Regions from separate parts of the Erwinia tracheiphila genome, predicted to be linked through region 1. Evidence: predicted binding sites of a transcription regulator. Region 1 holds the regulator's gene; each other region holds the start of a gene.
What was found. Region 1 encodes Fur, which represses iron uptake genes when iron is present. Its sites were predicted from a motif close to ATAATAATGAGAACNACTATCAA; they were not measured.

Region 2: ftnA (non-heme ferritin) is a predicted target of Fur. The motif match lies at 2,128-2,150, and genes of this name have one in related genera.
Region 3: exbB (tol-pal system-associated acyl-CoA thioesterase) is a predicted target of Fur. The motif match lies at 1,812-1,834, and genes of this name have one in related genera.

What each region holds. Positions count from the first base shown of each region.
Region 1 covers NZ_CP089932.1:1,684,587-1,688,875, reverse strand. Annotated here, with positions in the region: gene LU633_RS08890 (alpha/beta fold hydrolase) at 1-719, shown strand, start outside; gene ybfE (LexA regulated protein) at 870-1,151, shown strand; gene fldA (flavodoxin FldA) at 1,308-1,838, shown strand; gene fur (ferric iron uptake transcriptional regulator) at 2,202-2,648, shown strand; gene LU633_RS08870 (hypothetical protein) at 3,006-3,587, opposite strand; gene LU633_RS08865 (hypothetical protein) at 4,265-4,289, opposite strand, start outside.
Region 2 covers NZ_CP089932.1:900,885-905,173, reverse strand. Annotated here, with positions in the region: gene LU633_RS04600 (methyl-accepting chemotaxis protein) at 1-1,394, shown strand, start outside; gene LU633_RS25720 (hypothetical protein) at 1,395-1,526, shown strand; gene LU633_RS04595 (hypothetical protein) at 1,527-1,829, shown strand; gene ftnA (non-heme ferritin) at 2,315-2,824, shown strand; gene LU633_RS04585 (GNAT family N-acetyltransferase) at 3,338-3,568, opposite strand; gene LU633_RS04580 (hypothetical protein) at 3,716-3,928, opposite strand; gene LU633_RS04575 (acid phosphatase) at 4,104-4,289, opposite strand, start outside.
Region 3 covers NZ_CP089932.1:868,885-873,173, reverse strand. Annotated here, with positions in the region: gene tcuC (MFS transporter) at 1-324, shown strand, start outside; gene exbD (TonB system transport protein ExbD) at 588-1,010, opposite strand; gene exbB (tol-pal system-associated acyl-CoA thioesterase) at 1,016-1,750, opposite strand; gene metC (cystathionine beta-lyase) at 1,984-3,183, shown strand; gene LU633_RS04430 (DedA family protein) at 3,280-3,936, shown strand.

The sequences.
Region 1 (4,289 bases):
CGTTGGTACTGATTCACGGCCTGTTTGGGAGCCTGGATAATCTTGCTGTGCTGGCAAGAGGGCTGGTGAAAGAGCGGCAAATCATCATGCTTGATGTGCGCAACCATGGATTGTCACCCCATTCATCTGAAATGCATTATGCCGCGATGGCCCGGGATGTTTTGGAAACACTGGATAACCTCGGTATTGGTGAGTGCGACATCGTGGGCCACTCAATGGGCGGAAAAATAGGCATGGCAGTTACCGCGGCCGCTCCCGATCGCGTAAAAAAATTAGTGGTGATCGATATAGCACCTGTGGCGTATACACAACGCCACCACGATGCCATATTCACAGCGCTTAATGCAGTCAGTCAGTCATCTGCGGCATTACGCAGCGAAGCCGCGATAATAATGCGTGACAGCATTGAAATTGAAGATGAAAGCATAATTCAATTTTTACTTAAGTCTTTTCACGATGGCAGATGGCGTTTCAATGTCCCTGTTTTACAGGCGCAATATGAGAATTTGATTAGCTGGCAGTTGTTGCCAGCCTGGAAGGGGCCAGCACTCTTTATACGGGGAGAATTGTCGCCCTATCTCGCTGATGAATATCGGGATACGCTGCTGCAACAATTTCCAACAGCGCGTGCTCATATCATTGCAGGGGCCGGTCACTGGGTACATGCTGAAAAACCAGAGCCTGTTCTTCGTGCAATGCGTCGTTTTTTTGCACAGTAAAAACAAATAGTTGCTGAAAAAGCTAAATTATTGTCGTCATGTGTTTTGCCAGGGTATGATTATCGGCTTAAATTTTGCTGGTTGGATTGCGATTCGAACAGCATAACAGTCCAAACTACCTGAACTTCAGCCCTCCAGTATCACGATTCTATGGCTAAAGAAAACACGGACCGCACCACTATCGATTTGTTCGCAGATGAACGTCGTCCTGGTCGTCCTAAAACTAATCCGCTGGCACGTGGTGAGCAGCTACGTATAAATAAACGCAATCAGCTTAAACGCGATAAAGTGCGCGGACTTCGCCGTGTGGAGCTAAAAATAAGCAGTGATGCTGTTGATGCGCTCAACAGGTTGGCAGAAGAGCGTAAAATCAGCCGTAGTGAACTGATCGAAGAAATGATTATGGTCCAGCTCGACAATGCAGAACACTAAGTCCCCTGCCTGAAATATCGCTTAATGGAAACAAGAGCACAAAGCGACAAATGCAGGAGCATTCCTCATTTATCAGTCCGATACGGTCTGTTATCATTACCGTTAATATTGTAGGTTCAGCATCTCAATCATTGAATTTTAAGAGGTTTTAAACGCATGGCAATCGTAGGCATTTTCTTTGGCAGCGATACTGGCAATACGGAAAATATTGCAAAAATGATTCAGAAGCAGCTGGGTAAAGAAGTTGCCGAAGTTCATGATATCGCTAAAAGTAGCAAAGAAGATCTGGAAGCCTTTGATATATTGCTGTTGGGCATCCCTACCTGGTATTACGGCGAAGCACAGTGTGACTGGGATGATTTTTTCCCCACACTGCAAGAAATCGATTTCAATGGCAAACTGGTTGCGCTGTTCGGCTGTGGTGACCAGGAGGATTATGCTGAATATTTCTGTGATGCGATGGGCACCATTCGCGACATCATTGAGCCAAACGGCGCAGTTATTGTCGGACATTGGCCAACAGAAGGCTATCATTTTGAAGCATCGAAAGGGCTTGCAGACGACACCCATTTTCTCGGCCTCGCCATTGATGAAGACCGCCAGCCAGAACTGACAAATGAACGCACCGAAAAGTGGGTAAAGCAGATTTACGAAGAGTTGCAGCTCGACGATATCCTCAATGCTTAATTCTGTGTATTACGGTGCAATTAATCGCCTGACAGCGCAATGATTTTTTCTATAGCTCTGCAGGAACATTTTTTTAACTTTTAGCTGCGACACTGTACAATGTCGCCATTAGCCACCCCGACCTGTCAGCAACGTTGCCCGTAAGCAACAACTGAGAGTCAGTTCGAAATGTAAATTCCGTATGCAGGGCCAATGCTTTTTCCGGATGTAATGCCGTTTTCTTACCTCCCTGAGTGCCCTGCGGCTGGCTTTCCAGCAGTTTTCATTTCAGCACATCGGTTCTATACTGCTTCGTTAATCAGGGCCGATGTTCAGGGTTTTTCAGCCACTTAGTGATTAGCAAAGTAACAGGACAATATCCGCATGACTGACAATAACATCGCATTAAAGAAGGCAGGCCTGAAAGTTACGCTTCCACGACTAAAGATTCTGGAAGTACTTCAGGAACCAGAGTGCCATCACGTCAGTGCGGAAGATTTATATAAGCGCCTGATAGATATGGGCGAAGAAATTGGACTGGCAACGGTCTACCGCGTGCTCAACCAGTTTGATGATGCAGGCATCGTGACACGACACAATTTTGAAGGTGGAAAGTCCGTCTTTGAACTGACTCAGCAGCAGCATCACGATCATCTGATATGCCTTGACTGCGGTAAAGTTATCGAATTCAGCGATGAGTCTATTGAAACACGCCAGCGAGATATTGCCTCACGTCACGGCATCAAGTTAAGCAACCACAGCCTTTATCTTTATGGCCACTGCGAAACGGGTGATTGTCGTGAAGATGAAACACTTCACGACAATCAATAACGCATGACCAGATTAAAAACCGGTGAATTTCACTGGTTTTTTTCAGGGGACGGCAATTTCTTTTGCAAGAAAATAAAGTCTGTCAGCGAAAATGTGCTGTCAAGGTTCACAGCAGCCGCACTCGCTACCTCCCCCCCCCACTTTTTGTATAAAACAACTGCATCACTGCTTCCCCATACTCAAAGTGTAAGTCTGAGCGCATGCTGACGGCTTGCCTGTCACTCCGCCTCTTGCATTATTAACCTGAAATAGCCTTTTCCCCCGTGCTGCCGGTTCCAGTGCCAGAGTGGCAATAAAATAATCCGATTCAAGGCTGTTTTTCTCGACAAAACTGTCGTAGTCACTGTTGAGTATGTGTCATTCCTGGCGATAAAGGGATTCAACCTTTATCTGCTTAAACTCCCCCCACCCTACCCGCAGTAAAAAACCAGCAAAGTTACCGCATCGGTCAGAAACTAAAGTGATAAAATCCAACCATGCCTCAATGCTTTGAGCTAGCTGAAGTGAAACAATGTCAATCTGCTGTGAATTAGCCACTGAACAATACTCCAGACAGCTGGCACTAAAAATCAGACGGACAATTTTTTGGCGGACATCGTCGGTACTTTCCACTCCGGGGGAAAATAATTGGTGGGAGAGAAGCGCCCGGGCCACAATCACACGTTGCCTGATCCTGCCATTGACCCACAGGCTGCCAGAAGTGTCCACCAGCAATGCTGATACGATTTTTTCCAGGAAATAGCGTCCGAAAAGCACGTTGACTTTATCCCGCAAGGCATCCTCCGACAGCACGTTGTAATAATGAAAATGCTCAATATCTGAACATATTTGTAATGAAGAAGCGATGCGCGGGACTTCCAACACGCTATAGACTTCGGTTAGCTCCGCCAGTCCCAGTGTTTTTTTCAGCGTCCATTCAATTTCTTCAAGTCTGCTCACGCTCTGCCGGTAACTTAGCATTTCCTTTTCCGATAACGGGCAATATTCACCACTGATAATATCGTCAAGCAGTCACATTCCACTGACACCAAAAAGAATTTCCTCTTTTTCTCCCCAGGAAAATACAGCATAGCGCTGAGAAAATTCATCATGAATGATAAAAGTCACTTTCCAGTGTTTACACCACAAATGATAAAAGAGCGCGAATATCTCCCGTTCCCACGGCTTATTTTTTGTGACACATCTTTCGCAGCCTTGCATAAGCTTCGTTCAGGCATCTAAATATCTCTCTGAGAGCGGGTTCATCCTTCATCGCCATGATCAGTTCAGCCAGCTCAGGAATACGGCATTTTTACCTCCTCCGGGGACATGCTTTATTGCCGGAAGTTCTGACCTTAGTAAAATTAACCTATCGGTTTGTAATGCAAGTTATTTGCATCCATGTACACGCACCATATTCGATCAGGATTAACAATCTGAAGTAGTCCGACAAGGTGGCGTAGTAACCCTGCTGGTAAAGCTGGCCTAAAAACTGCCCGTCATAACCTACTACTTTATTTAACAGCCTGAGCAATGAGTTAACCTGCAAAGTCCCTTTCTCAAGCGCCATCTCACCCAGCATACAGTTATCTTTGCCCAGCGCGCGTCTGAAACGGCTATCGAGCCGTGCCTGTTCTTCATGCCAGACCCAAAGAATTTGCC
Region 2 (4,289 bases), 780 kb from region 1:
TGGTGGCCCAGCAGCATTTTGATATTTATAAAAATGAGCCGATTATTAACGGGCAAAGTCCTGAACTGGCAAGCAGGGTAGCCGGTGATTATCAGCAGCTTTTTGATGCCCTGAAAATGTCAATTCAGTATTTACAGGTCAACAATTATGAGGACTATAGCAATCTGGATACGCAAAAGGCGCAGGAGGCACTGGAAGCAAGCTATACGCAATGGCGCGAGGAAAATGCAGCCTTGCAGGCGACGGGGATGGCACAAAATGAGGAAAGCTATAGCCATATGCTGTGGACGCTGACAGTTATGGTACTGATACTAGCGATACTGGTACTGGCCGTCTGGGGCATCATTAAATCCGTGTTGCTTACCCCACTAAAGCAGGTGAAAAATCATATTCAGGGGATTGCTGGTGGCGACCTTAGTGGCAAATCGCAGGTAGAAGGTCGCAGCGAAATGGGCCAACTGGCGGCCCATCTGGCCACGATGCAGCAGTCGTTGCGAGATACCGTTAGCCGTGTCCGCGAAAGCGCCAGCGCGATTTACAGTGGAGCCAGCGAAATTTCTCATGGCAATAACGATCTTTCCGCCAGAACGGAACAACAGGGCGCCTCGCTGGAGCAAACCGCAGCAAGTATGGAGCAGCTGACCTCAACGGTAAAACAAAACGCCGAAAACGCCCGTCAGGCTTCTCAACTGGCGAAAAGCGCCTCAGAGACCGCCGGTAAGGGCGGCCAGGTAGTGGATGGCGTAGTAAAAACTATGAGCGAGATTGCCAGCAGTTCACAAAAAATTGCCGACATTATCAGTGTTATTGACAGCATTGCCTTTCAGACCAATATTCTCGCGTTGAATGCGGCGGTTGAGGCAGCACGTGCCGGTGAGCAGGGTCGCGGATTTGCAGTGGTTGCAGGTGAAGTACGTAATCTTGCCCAGCGCAGCGCACAGGCAGCAAAAGAGATTAAAACGCTGATTGAAGCCTCGGTAAACCGTGTGGATGCCGGATCGCAGCAGGTCAGTATCGCGGGTGAAACCATGCACGATATTGTTGCCGCCGTCATGCGCGTTACCGATATTATGGGCGAGATTGCTTCCGCCTCCGACGAGCAGAGTCGCGGCATCGATCAAATTGGCCAGGCCGTTACCGAAATGGACCGCGTGACTCAGCAAAACGCCGCACTGGTGCAGGAATCTGCGGCAGCATCCGCTTCACTGGAAGAGCAGGCCAGCCGTCTTTCACAGGCAGTGGCCGCATTTAAAACCGATGGACAGGAAAAACAGCCAGCGGTGGTGCAAAGCATTCCGGAGCAGGCTAAAAGCACCCTTGCAGCGCCAAAGCGTCTGCTTCCCTCACCGGAAAAGCCGCAGGTGACAGACGAAGGTAACTGGGAAACGTTCTGAATGCGGGAAAAGCATGCGGCTACTGTCGTATTGAGCGGGGTTGTAGCGGAATATTTTGGCTGGCGGATCGTGTTTGCCGCCGCACTGATGGTGACTTTCATCACGCTGCTGCACTGGTTGAGGCTACCTTAAATGCCACCGGTAAGCCGCATGCGCTATCCGACGCTATTAGCATCAATGCATCATCTGTGGTGTAACTACCCATCATTGCGGCGAGCAACGCTGGCTCAGGCGCTGCTGTCAGTCGGCTTCAGCACCTTTTGGTCCACGCTGGCAGTAATGCTTCATAATAGCTGGCAGCTGGGCAGTGCCATCCTGAAGTATGCAAGCTGGCCCGGCGTGGTAGCGCTACTGACGCTGAGTAGCTGTGGCAGTATGCTGATGCGCTGGCGGGAGAAGCCCCCCACTACCGCACGCTCATCAACAACAGAGTAATCCAGCATAATCGGTTGCGGTCATGCGGGTCACGGCAAAACCACCCTGCCTCGATGGGTAAAAAAGAAGCCGCTTACCACTATCATGGTGACGCAGTTTAGTGTCAGGATGACAACGACGTGAAAAACCTTCACCTGCATGCTGTTGGTCAACATTTATTTTCAGACGAACGAATGACAAAAAATAATGTCTCCCAGAGAGATATACTATTATTCCAACTTTTAACAGAACCCGAAAAAAAAAATAATTTCTCAGTTGTCTGAATAAAGGGGAAATAGTATCAAATAAAGCTGTATTAATAATAATGGTTATCAAAATCATTTAAAGAATGGAATAATCAGAGTTGCAAAAATAGATATAATTCAATTAGTTAACATCAAATAAAAGAAAAAACGGAATTTAACGGTTTTTATTTTTATATCACAGGTGCATAATGCATATAAATACAGCATTAATAAAATTCACCATGAATATATGGAGCCACCATGCTAACCAGCGAAATGACTGCCAACCTGAACGACCAGTTAAATCTGGAATTCTTCTCTGCCAATCTCTATTTGCAGATGAGCGCCTGGTGTGCCGATAAAGGGTTCGAAGGGGCAGCCGCTTTTATGCGTGAGCATTCTACGGAAGAAATGCAGCACATGCAGCGCTTGTTTAACTACCTGAGTGATACCGGTGCTATGCCGGTACTCGGTGCCATCGCGGCACCGCCGATTACCTTTAATTCACTGAGCGAGATGCTGGAGCAGGCTTACCAACACGAAAAACTGATTACCAGCAAAATTAATGAACTGGCACATGCTGCCATCACCTCACAGGATTATTCCACTTTCAATTTCCTGCAATGGTATGTGGCTGAACAGCACGAAGAAGAGAAGCTGTTTAAGTCCGTGTTGGATAAACTGGCGCTGGTGGGCAACAGCGGTGAAGCCTTGTTCTTCGTGGATAAAGACCTGATGAAAATGAGCAGCGATAACCATACAGAGGCCTGATGTCTGAAGGGCGAAGTGCTTCGCCCTTGTAACTTCCCCGTGGCACCGCAGATCCCCTGACTCACCGGGGCGTCAGTTTCCTTTGCTCTGTACTCTTGCGTCAATACCATGACACTGCTGAAACCTGTCTGGTTCCAATCGGTTGTTTAGCAGTACTGCAATTAAGTTACCGTACCATCTGCAGTAGTAATACAGCAATACTGCTTATATATCTGGCGATGCGTACGTCAGTAACAATAATGCGAGCAGCAATCACAACACCCATTCGCCATTATTGTTACGCGTTCAAAACACATGAAACCTACCCCGCCGAAACTACGGTAAGCTGAGAAATGATTTTGCGCTTTTCTTTGCGCCAGAGATAAATTCAACCACATCTTCTTAAGCAAACAGGGAGACCGCCCTTGTCTGTTTTTCCGGGCAGCCTCTGGCCAGTCAATCTGTTTTTGACAGGTAACTTACCTGACTCATCAACCATAACAGCAGGGCGCGGATCTGTCAGCGGCACTCGGGCTATTCCCCATTAAGGGCGAGACGATAAAACTTGCTGTCCACCCTCATCACCGGAAAGGTTTCGGGTAACGCGGTTCGTTCAACTTCCTGAAAACCGTTCTTCTCATAGAAACAGTGCGCCGCCAGGAATTTACTGGTGGTCCCGAGATAAATATTATCCAGTTTCCGTTGCGCTGCATGCTTTAGCAGCACAGTTAGCAACGCACCGGCAACCCCTTTGCCCTGCCACACCAGCCTTCTGCAACAAAAATCTTGCGCAGGGCCGCCTGCCTTTCGCCAGTGTCCTTCAGCCCAATGCAGCCCACCACGTTATCTTCCGCCAGTGCCAGCCAGAAATCGCTGGTGATTTCCCGGTAAAACCATTATATACATCCACTATTACGCAGTGATATTAATAGAAAATTCTTCGTTTTGTATCGGCAGGATCAATGCCACCACACCCGGCTGGTAGCGTGGCTGATACCGCACCAGAGAAACCGACTGCACTGTCATAAAGCTTACCCCTGCTAATTGTTGCAGACAGACACAGGTTCTGCCCGCGAATTTATCACCGACCACAATGTGTTTCACTTTAGCAGGGTGATTGTTCATCTGTAACCTGGAAAGTGGCATCATTATGTTGGACGGCCACATCCTGCCAGACGATGTTTTTAGCGCGTGGATAATTCCGGCGCAGGTCCGACAAGTCATCTACCTGCCGATTGGCACGGGATGGCGGGTCAGCAAATGTCCTGAAAGAAAAAGGCGGGTCGCCCCGCCTGTTGTATCAGCTACCGTGATGTGCGGCGCTGGCCGCTGCAGAAAGATCAAGACGCTGCCAGAAGCTTTGCTCAGGCGTGCTGCCGGAAAGAGGATACCCCCCAGCGAGCGCGGTCTTTACCATCAGCTGACGGCGTTGTGCGGCGCTCAGATGTGGCAGCGGCCCTTCCAGTAATACCTCTGCATCTTCCGG
Region 3 (4,289 bases), 820 kb from region 1:
AGCTTTAATCACCTGTTGATTGCAGAGCTATGGCTCTCTTTCCTGTATGCCAGCTATAACGGTGCAATGGTGGTTTATCTGGCAGAAGTGATGCCAGCCGAAGTTCGTGCTACCGGATTTTCTCTGGCTTACAGCCTTGCAACCGCGCTCTTTGGTGGCTTTACACCAGCTATCTCCAGCTATCTGATTCATACCACTGGTGATAAAGCAATGCCGGGAGTGTGGCTCACTTTTGCCGCAGTATGTGGTTTGGCAGGCACGATGATCATCAAAAGGCTGGTTCGTCAGTATCAGGCAAAGCATCAACTGATACCGGCGGTGTAAACCAGAAATCACAGCAGGAAAATGCTGTTGCTGAAATACATTTCTCAGTAGGTAAGCAATAAAAGACCACTCTGTAGAGTGGTCTTTTATTGTTTGCGATAAGGTGAATTAACGGAATTGTTTCAATATATTCAGGAAGATAATTCGTAACATCGTTGTTTAAATAATAAATGAGCATCAGGTATAAATCATTTTGAAAACAGAAAGTTGCCTCCTGAAACCTGATACGACAACATCGCCCCCCGGTGAAAGCACTGCGGCATTTATTTAGCAGTGGTTTCCATCCCCACCAGACCAATCTTCAGATAACCGGCCTGGCGCAACTTGTCCATTACGCCCATCAGCGTTTCATAATCTACTGACTTATCGGCCTGGAAAAAAATGGTGGTGTCTTTATCGCCGTGAGTTTCAGCCTCCAACTTATCCACAAGTGATACCGCATTAACCTCATCATTGCCTATAAATAACTGCTTATCTGCTTTGATGGAGAGATATACAGGCTTCTCAGGGCGGGGTTGAGGTGCACTGGTCGAGGCAGGCAGGTTGACACGCACATCCACTGTTGCCAACGGCGCAGCGACCATAAAGATAATCAGTAGTACCAACATCACGTCGATAAAGGGCGTCACATTGATCTCGTGCATCTCACCGTTGCTATCAGGATCTTCATTTAATCGCATGGCCATCGTGCTTATCCCACCCGCAATTTTTGTGTCGATGCAGCGCGCTGACTCATATTGCTCGCAGCAAGGTCCAGATCGCGGCTTTGAAGCAGTAGAACCTGAGCGGCAATATCGCCCAACATCGCTTTGTAGCTGCCGATAGTACGGGTAAAAACGTTATAAATCACAACCGCAGGTATTGCCGCAACTAACCCGATAGCCGTTGCCAGCAAAGCTTCTGCGATACCTGGTGCAACAACCGCAAGGTTAGTGGTCTGAGTCTGGGCAATACCAATAAAGCTGTTCATGATGCCCCATACTGTACCAAACAGACCAACAAAGGGGGCAATGGCACCAATGGTCGCCAGAAACCCATTGCCGCGCCCAGCCTGACGCCCAAAAAACGCCACGCGACGCTCCAGTCGGAAAGCCGTGCGCTCTTTGATGCCATCGTTGTCGTCCGATCCTTGCGACAGCAGGCGCTCATTTTCAGCTTCATTGAGCAACTGGCGGGTCTGACTGTTAGCAGAGAAGCCTTCACAGGTGTCAGACGCTTCCTGCAGAGAACTGGCGCTGGCGAGGGCCAGCTGTTCGCGCTTCAGGCGCCGCTTTGCCGAACTCATTTCCGCACTTTTGCTGAAAAAAATAGTCCAGGTCACAACCGACGCCAGCAGCAGACCAATCATTACCACTTTAACCACGATATCTGCATGATGGTACATGCCCCAGACGGAGAGATCCGTCTGCATCAAATCATTCGTCACGCTGTCTCTCCAACGAAGAACGGATAAAAACTTGCGCAAATCATACCAAATTAATCTCTAATTGATAGTGGTTATCATTACTATTTGGCCAAAAGCCACCGATTTTAGAATTTCAGTAAAATTTGGCATTAACGTTTTGCTAAATCTTATCAATTATCTCGTTGGCGAATTTCACGCTTTCGTCTGCCGTGTTAACGTTAGAGACAAATCGCTAACAGCAAAAAATCGTGACCATGAACAGTAAAAAAATTGAAACAGCGCTCATCACGGCTGGACGCAACAAACGTTATACCCAGGGGGCCGTCAATAGCGTCATTCAACGCGCTTCCTCACTGGTTTTTGACACCGTCGCCGATAAAAAACGAGCCACTGCAGGCCGTGCTGACGGCGAGTTATTCTACGGTCGCCGTGGTACGCTCACTCACTTTTCATTACAGGACGCAATGACCGAGTTGGAAGGTGGCGCAGGTTGCGTGCTCTATCCCTGCGGTGCCGCAGCAGTGGCCAATGCCATTCTGGCATTTGTCTCTGCAGGGGATAACGTGCTGATGGCGGGTTCGGTATATGAGCCAACGCAGGACTTTTGCAGCAAGATCTTAAGTAAAATGAATGTCTCAACCACCTGGTTCAGCCATTGCAGTGGCGCAGAAATCGCACAACAGGTACAGCCTGAGACGCGCGTAGTGTTTCTTGAATCGCCCGCGTCCATCACCATGGAAATTCAGGATATTCCCGCGATTGTTGCAGCAGTGCGCAGTAAATCGCCTGAGGCAGTCATCATCATGGATAACACCTGGGCAGCCGGTATTTTGTTTCCGGCACTGAAGTATGGCATTGATATTTCTGTTCAGGCCGGAACTAAATACCTGATTGGACATTCTGACGCGATGATTGGCACTGCTGTAGCAAGCCAACGTTGCTGGCCACAATTACGTGAAAACTCTTACCTGATGGGCCAAATGGTCGATGCCGATACCGCCTATATGGCCAGCCGCGGACTGAGAACGCTGGCTGTACGCCTTCGGCAGCATCAGGAAAGCGCTTTGCAAATCGCGAACTGGCTGTCTGACAGACCTGAAGTGGCCGTGGTTAACCACCCTGCTTTACCACAATGCCGTGGTCATCAATTCTGGAAACGCGACTTTACTGGCAGCAGCGGGCTGTTTTCTTTTGTGCTCAGGATGCGCCTGGACGATCAACAGCTGGCCGCTTATCTCGATCATTTTCAGCACTTTAGCATGGCGTATTCATGGGGCGGGTTTGAATCGCTGATCCTTGCCAATCAGCCTGACGAGCTTGCAGCAATCCGTCCGGCGGGCAGCATCGATTTTAGTGGCACGCTGATACGCGTTCATATTGGGCTGGAAAATGTGGATGATTTGATTGCCGATCTTGCCGCAGGATTTGAGCGTCTGGCCTGGCTAAGTATTTAAAAAGCTGCGCCTTAGCGGTTTTCTACATTATTAAACAAGATGCAGCCGCAAGGTTTTAAGTAGAACATCAGTCTGACGAAGTTAATGGGATAAAAAATGGCTGTTTTACATGAGATTATTCAGGCGCTCTGGCGACAGGATTTTGCCGCTCTGGCTAATCCAGACGTGATATATGTTGTTTATAGCATTATGTTTATGACGCTTCTACTGGAAAATGGCCTGTTACCTGCTGCTTTCCTGCCCGGCGACAGTCTGCTGTTACTGGCAGGCGCAATGATCGCAAGAGGTGCGATGGATTTTATGCCCAGCATTATCATTCTGACGCTTGCCGCCAGTCTGGGATACTGGTTGAGCTATTTGCAGGGCCGCTGGTTAGGCAATACGCGCCTGGTAAAGAGCTGGCTGCTGCATTTACCGGTGCAATATCACCAGAGAGCGTGGAACCTGTTTCATCGTCATGGGTTGATGGCACTGCTGGTCGGGCGATTTCTCGCTTTTGTTCGCACCATCCTGCCCACGATGGCGGGGATCTCTGGCCTCAACAACACACGCTTTCAGATTTTCAACTGGTTGAGCGGCCTGCTGTGGGTCGGCATTCTGATTACACTGGGTTACACCATCAGCCACGTCCCCTTTATTAAGCGCCATGAAGACCTGCTGATGACCATTCTGATGGTTCTGCCGCTGATACTCCTGTGCATTGGCGTGCTGGGCAGCGTGATGATAATGCTAAAAAGGAAAAAATCTCTTTAGCCTGAAGAGGAGAATAAACAGCGTTTAATAAACTGTTTATTCCACTTAATGATAATATTTTTATTAATCAGGGTTGTCAGATATAGTCAATCACAAAAAAACAGTCGGTATTTGGAGAGTCAGTTCTTTGTACAAACGAAATGGTACGGATATTGCCATCAACCTTAACAGGTGTGCTTAAAATCAGCTCCGGGGATGAAAGGTTTGATATAGTATAATAATTTTTGTCAGATGAAATTTGATTCGGATTGTAATTTAAAAACCAAAACTGAGAATCATCATAATTATTTTGTGTCAAATAAACACTATCACCATGTTTAGTTAGTACCGCTGAAGGCCATGTATTACTTCTT